4 regions of the Paenibacillus sp. FSL F4-0122 genome follow, and region 3 is predicted to be linked to each of the others. Evidence: riboswitches for the same ligand, from Rfam matches in the RefSeq annotation. Region 3 holds a riboswitch; each other region holds the start of a gene.
The links. A riboswitch is a leader RNA that binds a small molecule or an ion and turns the genes downstream of it on or off. The one in region 3 is predicted to bind cobalamin.
Positions count from the first base shown of each region.

Region 1: another riboswitch for cobalamin. It lies ahead of MHH49_RS05265 (DUF4430 domain-containing protein); the one in region 3 lies ahead of metE (5-methyltetrahydropteroyltriglutamate--homocysteine S-methyltransferase).
Region 2: another riboswitch for cobalamin. It lies ahead of MHH49_RS06015 (S-layer homology domain-containing protein); the one in region 3 lies ahead of metE (5-methyltetrahydropteroyltriglutamate--homocysteine S-methyltransferase).
Region 4: another riboswitch for cobalamin. It lies ahead of MHH49_RS07530 (anaerobic ribonucleoside triphosphate reductase); the one in region 3 lies ahead of metE (5-methyltetrahydropteroyltriglutamate--homocysteine S-methyltransferase).

Region 1 is NZ_JBBODI010000001.1:1,230,677-1,233,834, reverse strand. It holds gene MHH49_RS05270 (GAP1-N2 domain-containing protein) at 1-804, shown strand, start outside; cobalamin riboswitch at 932-1,134, shown strand; gene MHH49_RS05265 (DUF4430 domain-containing protein) at 1,305-3,158, shown strand, end outside.
Region 2 is NZ_JBBODI010000001.1:1,419,723-1,422,880, forward strand. It holds gene MHH49_RS06015 (S-layer homology domain-containing protein) at 1-1,637, opposite strand, end outside; cobalamin riboswitch at 1,801-2,001, opposite strand; gene MHH49_RS06020 (cellulase family glycosylhydrolase) at 2,344-3,158, shown strand, end outside.
Region 3 is NZ_JBBODI010000001.1:4,409,022-4,412,179, forward strand. It holds gene MHH49_RS18990 (DedA family protein) at 1-556, shown strand, start outside; gene MHH49_RS18995 (undecaprenyl-diphosphate phosphatase) at 607-1,467, shown strand; cobalamin riboswitch at 1,567-1,772, shown strand; gene metE (5-methyltetrahydropteroyltriglutamate--homocysteine S-methyltransferase) at 1,928-3,158, shown strand, end outside.
Region 4 is NZ_JBBODI010000001.1:1,775,048-1,778,205, forward strand. It holds tRNA gene MHH49_RS07520 (tRNA-Thr) at 149-220, opposite strand; gene MHH49_RS07525 (MTH1187 family thiamine-binding protein) at 314-622, opposite strand; cobalamin riboswitch at 1,001-1,235, shown strand; gene MHH49_RS07530 (anaerobic ribonucleoside triphosphate reductase) at 1,478-3,158, shown strand, end outside.

The sequences.
Region 1 (3,158 bases), 3.2 Mb from region 3:
AACTATGTCGCGGCAGCTCGGCCTGCTCTGCAAAATGTGTACAATGAAGCCCGCTCCCAACTGGCTTCCCCGCTGGCGCGCTGGATCAGCCGCAGCCGATTTCGACTCTTAATCTCCGGCTCCATTACGGGTATTCTGGTGATTATTGCAATTATCGTATTCAGTATGCTACGCCCGGATGATACGAAGACTGCTCTGCCGGGGACAAGCCCTGAGCCGACCCCTGTTCAGAGTGCAGGTAATGAGCTGCCTCCGGCTTCAGTATACTTGAAGGATCAGAGCGACGAAGGAGATAAGGGGAGCAGCATATTGGTGTTCACCTTCGCAAGTGCAGATGACTGTGTGCAGTTTCAACCGACTGAGATTAGTTTAATGTCTTCGTCTACAGAGATAGATAAAAGCTTTAAGGTCGCTGCTACGAATGGCACTTGTCCAGTGCCGTCAACGGATGGGACGGATGAGGGAAACGCCGCTGACGATTCAGATGCCGCTGGCACTACTGGAGGAACAGCAGAAGGTGCAGATGCTCCTAACGCAGTAGCTGATGCTTCTCCGTCTCCTACGCCTTCCTCTGATACTGAGGACAGCACTGGGTTGCCTTCCGCAACAGCTGTGACTGAAGGTGAACAACCATCCTATCAGGTTGAGGTTACATTGGAGCCTGGAGCGACAATTCTAGAGAAAAGTATGATCAAGGCCGGAAGATTTACATTGATCGTAGATCCCGACCCTAATATTCCACCAGCTTCTGATTCAAGTGCTGAACCCTCCTCAACTGCAAGTCCGGAAGGAACAGCCGAATAACAAGCTTTCTGAACAGCAATACCTACCGGCAGGTGGTGTATTGCTGTTCATTTTTTTGCTGCCCATACTAAGCTTTTCTATAGACATGCTATGTATTAATAGATATGATTATGGATGTCAAAATAAGATACTACATACTGGAAAAGGTGCAGACTCTATCAATCTAGTCGTCTGCTTAAAAGGGAAGTCCGGTGCAAGAGTCCGGCGCGGTCCCGCCACTGTATGTGCGGAGTTTTTCTTCTATAAGCCACTGCCCCGAAGGTAGGGTGGGAAGGTGAAGAACAGCGATGAAGCATCAGCCAGGAGACCTGCCTTTTTCGTGAGCGTTTCTATTCTTCGTGGGGTAAGAATGTGGAACATATACAGATGGACTGTTGGCAGGAAGCAAGCGCCTCAGCCTCGATTTGTAATCTTCCCTGACCGCCCTCCAAAGGGGCGGTCTTTATGTTATGCGTCTTATTCCCAGCAGTACCCATTCTTATACAGAAAGAGGTTAAACAATGAAGAAAATCATGTCTTCCAAGTTTGTAGCACTTGGGCTGGCCTTATTCATGGTCATTTCAATTCTAGGAACATCTCTTGCTCCGGCAGGACAAATATTTGCAGAAGCGAGCGCTGGCTCCGGTCTGGAAGCAACTGCTGCGGAGCGGATTAATGTTGCGGATGCGACTTATGCGGCTGCAGAATATCTCTTGAAAGGTGGCGTGCAATCGGATTGGCAAGCTATTGGATTAGCGCAAGCAGGATATAAGCTGCCAGCCAGTTACCATTCAGAGCTTGAGAAAAAAGTAAAGGATGCAGCTGGCAATTTCGCCAATGTAACCGATTATGCTCGAATCGTGCTCGCAGTGAGAGCGATTGGTGCAGATCCTACTAGCTTTGCTGGTAACGGAACGACTCCTGGCTATAATCTGATTGAGAAAATTTATAATAACAGCAAGCTCAGTGAACAGACGCTAAATAATCCGGTATATGCTTTACTTGCGCTGGATTCTGGTAAATATAATATCCCAAGTGACGCGAAATGGACGGCGGATAAGCTCCTTACGGAGATTCTCTCCAAACAGAATCCGGATGGGGGCTTTGCATTAACCTCAGGCGCAAGTGAGCCTGATATGACAGCGATAACCTTGACGGCTCTGGCGGCACATAAAAATAATCCCGAAGCCTACTTAGCAGGGCTACAAGCCGTAGCTTGGTTATCTGCAGCTCAAGATAGCCATGGGGGTTACGGTGACAGTGCTGAAAGTAGCGCACAAGCAATCCTTGGACTCACATCCTTCGGAGTTGATCCTAGTGGATTAGAATACACCAAAAACAAAGTGGATCTAATGGAGAACCTGCTTAGCTATCGTCTAGCTGATGGTAGCTTCACCCATAGCCGTGGTGGAAGCAGTGATGTTCTGGCGACAGAGCAAGGACTTCAGGCGCTGGTTGCGTATAATTTGCTGTATAAAGGAAGCAACAGTAAGCTATACGATTTTTCCAAATCCTCCGTTCAGAGCTCACTCATCTACGCTCCTGTAACGATTGAGGGACCACGGGCCACGTTGGCACAAGGGTACGCCTATGCTGGCAACGCACTTGGAGCGTTAGAGAAGCTGGCGCTTCAAACGAACTTGCCGATCACGAATCCTTCGGGCAGTTATGTGACTGGCATCGGAAGTATTGCTGCTGGAAGCTTTGGTGGTTATGACGGATGGATGTATGTTGTATCACGTGACGGAAAATGGATTAATCCCGATGTAGGCATGAGTGATTTTGTACTTAAAGATTCAGATCAGGTACTGGTTTATTATGCCGGAGATGACACTAAACTTGTGGATTCCGTTACCCTTTCCAAACAAAATCTTAAAGAGGGCGATTCTTTTACTGTCACTGTAACTAGTAAGACGTGGAAATGGGACGCTGCTACGAATACTTCCTCTCCTGTAACGGCAAAAGCTGCGGGTGTTCAGGTCCAAATTGGAGCTCACACGGTAACGACGAATGCTAAAGGTGAGGCCGTATTCTCAGGAAATGTGCCCGCAGGTGACTATACACTGTCTGTAACTGGCTACCGCGAAGGTAAAGCGCCAACGGTTGCTAAATATACAAAAGCTATAAAGGTAACTTCTAAGAATGTAACAGCTTCTCTTACCGTTGAAGGCCCGGAAGGATTGATTAGTGAAGGGACTTTAAAAGCCTCCAATGCTCTTGAAGCGTTGCAGCAACTAGGGTCTACCGATGATTTTAAAGTAGATATCACCAAATCGTCTTATGGCAACTTTGTATCAGGTATCCATGGAGTTTCGCAAGGTACTTACGACGGATGGTGGAGCTTCGTAGTATCACGCGGCGGGGAGTGGATATAT
Region 2 (3,158 bases), 3.0 Mb from region 3:
TTATCGGACAGCCATTGGATGGCCCGATCCACGGCGGCTTTTACATCATCTCGGGTTGCATAATAAGGTGCAAGAGCTTGCATCGCCATCGCAGTCATATCGACATCGGCTTTGGTTACGCCTAATGCCCAGCCACCAGCTTCTGCTGTACCTTTTTTAACCTCTTTATCTAAAATGTACTGAACTAGTTTTTCTCTTGTGGTCTGTTCTGTAACTCCATCAACTACTGGGATCTCATAGTTATGGCTATCTAGCGCAATCAGAGCAAAAATCGGACCATTATTGCCTTGCTTTTGGATATATTGATAATCAGCGAGTGCTTTTCTCAGATCATATCCCGCAACATTTGTGATATCTTTTCCGATAGAGGTAAGCCCAAGAATCGCTCTGGAATTCTCTGTGCTTTTATTGGCGTCGAGTTTTCCATCCTCTTTAATGATCGATGCTATTTTCGTTGCTACATTGTTGTAATAAAGATCGTAATAACCGTTAGGTACTGTATAGTTCGCCCGTGCCAGAGAAAGGATCGACCATTCTCCACTACCTGTTCCAAACGACGGATTCTTTACAGTGTTTAGAATATAGGCAAGGCTTTTATCTAACTGTTGTTTGACGGCAACTGTAGTTTCCAGTTTGTAAGTAACTTGATAAGTTACATTTGTTTTGTTTCCAGCTCCGTCAAGAGCCGTTACAGTAATTGCATTACTGCCTGAATTCAGAGAAGCTTTGTACTCCCCATTCGCAGGTGATAAAGTAACACCATTCAGCTTCACTTCTGGAATGATGTCACTATATACATTGTCTGTGACAGCTACTTTGAAGCTTATTTCTTTATTAGATACTTCCTGTTTATCTTGTATGCCACTTACAGTAATAACAGGGGGTTCTATGTCTAATGCATGGTTAAGCCCTACAAGTGCATGATCTACACTTATTTGAGAGCTTGCCATATTTTCGAGCACGGAATAGGCTTGATAAACTGCCGATTGTACTACTGGTCTGTCCAAAATAGTTTCTTTATTAGGGTCACTGTTAATCTCGGCGATTTCCGCAGTTAAAGCATCCTTATTGGCAAGTTGAACGGGGATTTCTCCCCAGCCACCAAGATCAGAACCATAGCCATAAGTGGTGAACTGAGTTCGAATGATATCACCGTCTTGAGGCTTATAATCGGTCATCCCAAACGGAGGAAACACATTATTTACTGCATACATCCAACCCGACATGGAAGTATAGTCAAACTGACTTAACCACTCTGGGTCTGCTTTAGTGCCGACTGTATTCCCATCAGCTGAAATCATATCTAAAATATATTGTGGAATATTGACTTCGCTTCTGCCACTATCTTTAACTTCTGATAAATAAAAACCACTATCTATATTTCCTAAATATCTATAATTCCCATCTCCTAGCGCACGTGTTATTAAAGATGCGCCATTATCGCCTTCATAAATCGGAACTTTAATAGGTTCCTTAATATACCCTTGGCCTACGGTGAATTTCTCTACGGCTACAGTTACGTACCCTTTAAGAGTAGAGCTTGCTCCATTTGCTTGAGCTGGGATAACACTTGTAGAGAATGTCGTGATAAATACAGCTACAATGAGTAACCACGCTAAAAACTTATTTTTCTTCATTTTTCCATAACCCTTCCCTTCATACCTATGATAAAAAACAGAATAAACTTTCTTATAACCACAAAAAAACCACTCAACATAAACGTCAAGAGGTTAAGATAGTGAACCACAATAATAGATGGCCAACACTATTCAAGCACCTCTCTATCGATCGTAGAGTTTGATGGTGTAACAGAAAAAGGCAGATATTCTGGCTCAAGTATCATCACCCTTGCTGCCTTCCCAGTTTCCCAGTGGCATTTTGCAAGGACTCCTCTTTTACAGCGGCGGGACCGCGCGGGATTCACACCCGCTTTCCATTTAACCAATCTATGATTGTACTTCCGCAACATTCATAGTTGGCACCTATTTCTAATTTTAAATTTTCATGCTTCATCATATCTAATATATATGCTTTTGTCATGTTATATTTCTTTTTTGTATAACGGGCAGCTAGAGATAATCCTATTGAATAACCAATTTCTACGAGTAGGGATATTTAAATAATTTCTTTATCCAACTGTGGGGAAAATTAATTTAAATCACTAATTCTTATATGAATTTGCCACAAATTAGTAAGGTACTCGCTGAGTGAATTCTATGTTAGGGTATATTCAGAAAGCGTTTACAAAAATAACAGTGGAGGTGTTCGTGTTCATCTAACCATCAAGTACAGCGTCAAAGCCAGGTCCAAGCATCCTAAATTTATCTCACAAAGGAGAATTCAATGACTACGCGAATCCAGAAATCCTTCTTATCATTGACACTTGTCACCGCTCTTCTGCTCTCTCTGTTCTCATCCATGGCTGCAGCTGCAACTAAGGATGAGCAACAAGCTAAGGCAGCGCCAAAGAGTAAGATCCAATCCTATGTAGACGAAATGCAGCCCGGATGGAACCTCGGTAATACTTTAGATGCTACAGGTGAGGACGAAACCTCCTGGGGCAATCCTCGTGTGACCCAAGAACTTATTAAAAAGATCGCCGCTCAAGGCTATAAAAGTATTCGGATTCCTGTGACCTGGGATACTCACATGGGTGCGGCACCAGACTATACCCTAGAAAAAGCCTACCTCGACCGTGTGGAAGAAGTTGTCGGCTGGGCACTGGACGCCAAGCTTTATGTCATGATTAATGTCCATCATGATTCCTGGCTATGGGTAAGCCATATGGAAGAAAAACACGATGAAACGCTGGCGCGTTATAATGCAGCCTGGACTCAAATTGCCGATCGCTTTAAGGACAAATCCGATAAGCTGATGTTCGAGAGCATAAATGAACCTCGGTTCACCGATGGTGGAAGCACAGACGAAGCAAAAATGGAGCAAATGCTTACTGAACTCAATAACTCCTTCTATCAGATCGTGCGGAAATCCGGTGGGAAAAACGACCTCCGCCCACTTGTATTACCTTCATTAGAGTCTTCACCTACACAAACAAGAATGGATCATCTCTATAAGACGATTACGGCTCTAAACGATCCGAATATTATTGCGACCGTTCACTTCTATGGCTTCTGGCCTTTTAGTGTGAACATTGCCGG
Region 3 (3,158 bases):
TGAAAATATATTTCCACCAATTCCTTCAGAAGTGATCCTGCCCTTTGGAGGATTTATGACCACTACGACGAGCTTAACGATCCCTGGTGTAATCATTGCTGCCACTGCTGGATCACTACTGGGTGCAGTAATTCTCTATTATATTGGCCGATTATTGGATGTGAGCCGGTTAGAGAAACTGGTTGAACGCTGGGGGGGTCTAATTCGCGTTACTAAAAAAGATATCCACAAGGCTGACGCCTGGTTTGATAAATATGGCTATTGGACTGTATTGTTTTGTCGGATGGTTCCGCTGGTCCGCAGTCTGATTTCGATTCCGGCGGGAATGTCAGGTATGAAATTTGGAGTATTTATGATCTTCACAACGATTGGCACATTGGGATGGAATTTGCTGCTTGTGCTTATTGGCGCGGCTTTGGGCGAATCCTGGGAAGACATTGCCATGTACATGGATGTGTACTCCAATGTGGTCTATGTACTAATTGCTGGCGGATTAGTTATTCTTGGGTTTCTGTACTTCCGCAAACGCAGCCGGAGAATGAACACTGAGGGCTAAGCGGGTGGAGGACTGATAATAGAAATGACTATTAAAAAGGAGGGAAACACATGGAGCTATTAACGATTATTAAAGCCATTATTTTGGGGCTTGTTGAAGGTTTAACCGAATTTGCTCCAGTATCCTCCACGGGTCATATGATTATTGTTGATGATATGTGGCTGAAATCACAGGAGTTATTTGGACAATATACGGCAAATACCTTCAAAATAGTTATTCAACTGGGTTCTATATTAGCGGTTGTTGTGATTTTTAGAAATCGATTCATTGATCTGTTGGGCTTAAGGCGTTTCAGCCGTAAGCAGTTGGACCCTGTAACAGAGAAGCTACCGCAGTTAGAGCAGGGGGGGCACCTCAAGCTGACACAGGTTCTGGTAGGGTTAGTGCCTGCAGGTATGTTAGGTGTTCTGTTTAATGATTATATTGATGAGCATTTATTCTCTACCTCAACGGTGTTAATTGGTCTAGTGATCGGGGCTATATTAATGATTATTGCGGATCTGTTTGGGCCGAAGAAGATCAGAACTGAGAGTGTAGATCAGATTACATACAAACAGGCACTTGGTGTAGGTCTTGTACAGTGTTTTTCGTTATGGCCTGGATTTTCACGCTCGGGCTCGACGATTTCTGGTGGCGTAATCCTCGGGATGAGCCATCGTGCCGCTGCTGATTTTACGTTTATTATGGCAGTACCCATCATGGCAGGTGCCAGTCTGTTGTCACTGATGAAGAACTGGCAATATTTCACCATGGACGCGCTGCCGTTTTTTATTGCAGGCTTTATTAGTGCCTTCCTATTTGCGCTGTTATCGATGCGTTTCTTCTTAAAACTGATCAATCGTATCAAGCTCTTACCGTTTGCTATATACCGTATAATTCTTGCTGCTGTAGTATATTTCGTATTTTTCTAAGTCCGTTATAAGGAATCGATATAACAGAAGCCCCAGTAATCTATTGCAGATTGCTGGGGCTTTCACGTATGATGACATCAGATTAAGACACTCAAATGATGAATGATATCGGAGACAGGTGCTGACCGGAAAATAGTAATTCGGTAGGCTTAATAGGGAAATTCGGTTCGAAGCCGATGCGGTCCCGCCACTGTAACGGAAGAATCTCGAGCAACAGAGGTCACTGGCAATTTACTACTGCTGGGAAGACTGCTCAAGATGTTGACGCCGCTAGCCAGGAGACCTGCCTGTTTCAACAGCACTGCTTCACCTACGGAAGATAGGGAGGTGTTAGACGTTAACCATGGGTATATCATGGGCGTCTTTCCCTTTGACTTTTTTAGGGAAGGGCGCTCTTTTTTATAGGAAAGCAAGTAGTTTTGGAGTTTGAAATAAGAGATTGAAGAGGGAGTGTATCGAAATGACGAATAAGGTAAAAGTAAGCAATCTTGGATATCCGAGAATCGGAAAGAACCGCGAATGGAAAAAGGCACTGGAGGCATTCTGGCAGGGGAAAATAAATGAGGAGCAATTCCGCTCCGAAATGGCAGCAATCCAGCTGCAGCATTTGAAGACCCAGCAAGAAGCAGGAATTGAGCTTATTCCGGTAAATGATTTTACATTTTATGATCATGTGTTGGATGCGGCTGTTATGTTTGGAATCGTACCTCCACGGTATGCGTATGATGGCGGCGACATCGGGCTTGATCTTTATTTTGCAATGGCCCGTGGTAATGCTGAGGCTACTGCCTGCGAGATGACCAAATGGTTCAATACGAACTATCACTATATCGTTCCAGAGATCGGCACACAAACACCACGCCTGACTGAAAACAAACCTCTAGCGGCTTATCGTTTTGCTAAATCGCAGGCAGGGATTGAAGGTAAACCGGTACTTTTAGGTCTGTATACCTTCCTTAAGCTGTCCAAAGGTTACGCAGCGGCAGATATCGCCAAGATTGCTGCACGTTTTGTTCCAGTCTATGTTCAACTGCTACAGGAACTGAAGCAAGAAGGGGTAAGCTGGGTACAAATCGATGAGCCAGCGATTGTTACAGGCATAAGTAAAGAAGAATTAACACTGCTTAACTCGATATACACAGACATTGCCGGCTCCGTGCCGGGCTTGAATATTATTTTACAGACGTATTTTGAAGCTGCTGAGCCGCTGGAGGCACTGCTAGAGCTGCCTGTTCAAGGCTTGGGTCTTGACTTTGTGCACGATGGTGGAACGAATCTGGCTTCCATCGAACGTCTTGGCTGGCCGAAGGACAAATGGCTGGGTGCCGGAATTATTGATGGACGGAACATTTGGCGTTCCGATTTAGACGCTAAGCTGCAACTGGTAGAAAAGCTCAGCGTTCATGTACCGCTTGATCGTCTTATTCTTCAGCCTTCTTGCAGTCTGCTGCATGTCCCAGTCACCGTTCAAGGTGAAGTGAAGCTGAAGGCGACAGTTAAGAATGCGTTAGCCTTTGCCGATGAGAAGCTTAAAGAGCTTAGTCTGCTCGGAGCAGCCATCGCAGATAAAGGAGAAGCTTCTCAAGCAGCGCTGGCCGCTAGTCGTGAAGCTATTGCAGCGTTCCGCGCACTACCTGAGCGTGGCCGTAAGGATGTGGCGGAGCAAGTGCTTGCACTTGCAGCTCTACCAG
Region 4 (3,158 bases), 2.6 Mb from region 3:
CTCGACAGTGACCACTAGTCATACCGTTTTCATTAGCGATTTCGCCATGTCTTATCTTTTAGAAGAATGTTAGAAGCCAGGGGATTTAATGAAAAATGGCACGGTCCCGGAATCCCGGAAAACCGCGCCATTGCGCCATTCTTAGATATGCTGGTGAAGGGAATTGAACCCCCGGCCTACGCATTACGAGTGCGTTGCTCTACCCCTGAGCTACACCAGCTTAACGCTGTTTTTCTGTCAAACAAAAAATATTATACAACTTCCAGCCAGAAACGCAAGCCTATTTCTCCCTGTTTTCCGCCCTTCTAAACTGCTAATCCACCTGTAGCTTACGCTCCACAGACTCTAACTTTCCACGGCTAGTAGAGGGTTTATCGCGGCGGTCGTCTATTTTAAGTGAGGTAGAGACACGTTCTGCACCTGCGTCAAAAGGAGACTCATGCAAAGCTTCTACCGCAGCAAAAATGCGTTGCAGAGGCCCTTCGATGATCGTCCCCATGGACGTAAGTTCATAAGTAATCCCTTCTACTGTCTTCAGCACCCGCTGCATATCCGCAACATAGCTGCTAAGACTGGTGCTGCCTGTTCCAATTGGAATAACTGTAACTTCAGCAATAGGCATGAGAATACCTCCTCGAAATTTTATAGTAGCTGTCTCCTTCCATTGTAACAATTCCACCGCTCTGTCACAAACTAAGCAAGATTATCCTCCCTTATCTCTTCTATTTCTTCTGATTACTCCAAAATATGACTTTGGGCTAAGAGTATTTTCTCATGAGCAAATTCTAGGGTCATCTGCACTATATTTATGGACTCTTTGTGGCATCTTTTCGGACAATTTATGAATCATTTCGCATCTCCCTGTGGATCAATTGTGGATTACTTATGGACAGCCTGTGGATCATTTGTGGAGTACTTTTAAAGAACCCGCTCCCCGCGCGGGTTTTCTAAAAAACTGTTTACAAACACAACATCTTGGGTTATTTTTATCTAACGACAACAAAATATAGTGGAGACAGGCGCTTTGATCCTTAACCGGATTTAGAGCTTAATAGGGAAGCGCGGTGAGAATCCGCTGCGGTCCCGCCACTGTAACCGGATGGCCTTCTTAAGCTTCTGGGAAGCTTGAGAATCCACATCTCCCGGCAAATGCCACTGAGGGTTAGGAACACCCTTGGGAAGGCGCCGAGAGATCCCACGGAAGCCAGGAGACCTACCTGTTTCGACGACACCAACTATTGATGCCTGCGAGGAACAGGGATGGTGTCCGCATGCGGTCATCTACGTAGAGACCTCTGCAAATATCCGTGTGGATATTTACATAACGCATCGGGCATTTTCTGCCATCCTCGGGTAGGGGATGCTTTTTTTATGTAATCTGAACAAATATACGACTGCTTATAGCAGTCCAACTTCTTATGGATATATGGATTTGATGATAGATGTTTTTCTTTTATACTGAGAGGAGAGCTGTACAATGACGTTGTTGGAGAGACAATTTAATGGAGTAGAAAATGCACGGGAAGTTCTTTTAGAAGAGCTCATTGATTTAGGCCGGGATATTATCGACAGTCGGGATATGGACCTATTGCGCGAGAATGCCAATTTGAATGGAGAGAGTTTCTCCGGTAAAATGAGCAAGTTCGGCAGTGAATATTCAAAATGGTACGCCCGCAATTTTACGATGCCGCCACAGCTAGTGCAGGCTATTGATGACAATGTCGTCTATGTGCATGATCTGGATCAATACGCGATTGGAACGACGAACTGTATTTTTATCCCGTTTGATAAACTTCTCCGTGAAGGTTTCAATACCGGCAACGGCAGCGTTCGTCCTCCGAACTCAATAATGACAGCTATGTCTCTGGTAGCGATTATTTTCCAATCCCAGCAAAATGCTCAATATGGTGGTGTATCCGCCAATAAACTCGATTACGATCTGGCACCTTATGTAACCAAATCCTTCGCCAAGCTGTTCCGCAAGGGTCTGGATTATTTTGAAGAAGGACAAGCTGACGAATCTTTGGGCGAGATTACGATGAGCCGGACCGATCTGGCGGAGTTATATCCAAGAGCGTTCCGTTTTGCACTAAAGGAAACCGAAATCGAAACCCTGCAAGCGGCTGAAAGTATGGTACATAATCTGAATACCATGTCCAGCCGATCCGGTGGACAAATACCGTTTACCAGCATCAACTACGGTACTTGTACTTCACCAGAAGGTCAGCTTGTGATCAGTTCTCTGCTAACCGCAACTATGAACGGACTTGGCAGCGGAGAAACACCAGTGTTCCCGATTCAAATCTTCAAATGCAAGCAAGGAATCAATCAACAGCAAGGCGATCCTAACTATGAACTGTTCCTAAAAGCGGCTGAATGTTCTGCGCGCAGACTATATCCAAACTTCGCTAATCTGGACGCTCCGCTCAACTTGCAGTATTATGATCCAAGTGATCCTGATACGGAGTTCGCTACAATGGGCTGCCGAACCCGAGTGCTCGGTGACCGTTTTGGGCGTAATCATTGCTCTGGGAAGGGCAACCTTTCCTTTAATACACTGAATCTGGTTCGGCTAGGTCTGGCACACGGCACAGTAACAGGCAGACGTACCATCGCAGACGAAGCTGGCTTCTATGAAGATCTAAATCATTACATGGATATTGCGCTGGAAGGACTTCTTCATCGCTTCCACATCCAAACCGCACAAAAAGCTAAAGCTTCCGATTTCATGATGCGAGAAGGCGTCTGGGAAGGCGGCGAGCATCTTGCACCTGATGACACTGTAGGCGATCTGCTGAAGCATGGCAGTCTGTCTCTTGGCTTCATCGGTATGGCGGAATGTATGAAAGCTATGTACGGCAAACACCATGGCGAGGATATGGAAGTTCATGCCAAGGCGCTGGCTATCGTGCGTCATATGCGGGACTATTGCGATCGGAAAAGTGAGGAACTGGATCTTAACATCACCCTGTTCGCAACTCCAGCAGAAGGTTTGTCCGGTAAATTCACCAAAGTTGACCGCAAGGTACTGGGTTCCATTCCGGGCGTAACCGACCGTGAATATTATACGAACTCTTTTCACATCCCTGTATACTTCGATCTGGGTGCTGCTCAGAAGATCAGCTTGGAAGCTCCTTTCCATGAATACTGCAATGCCG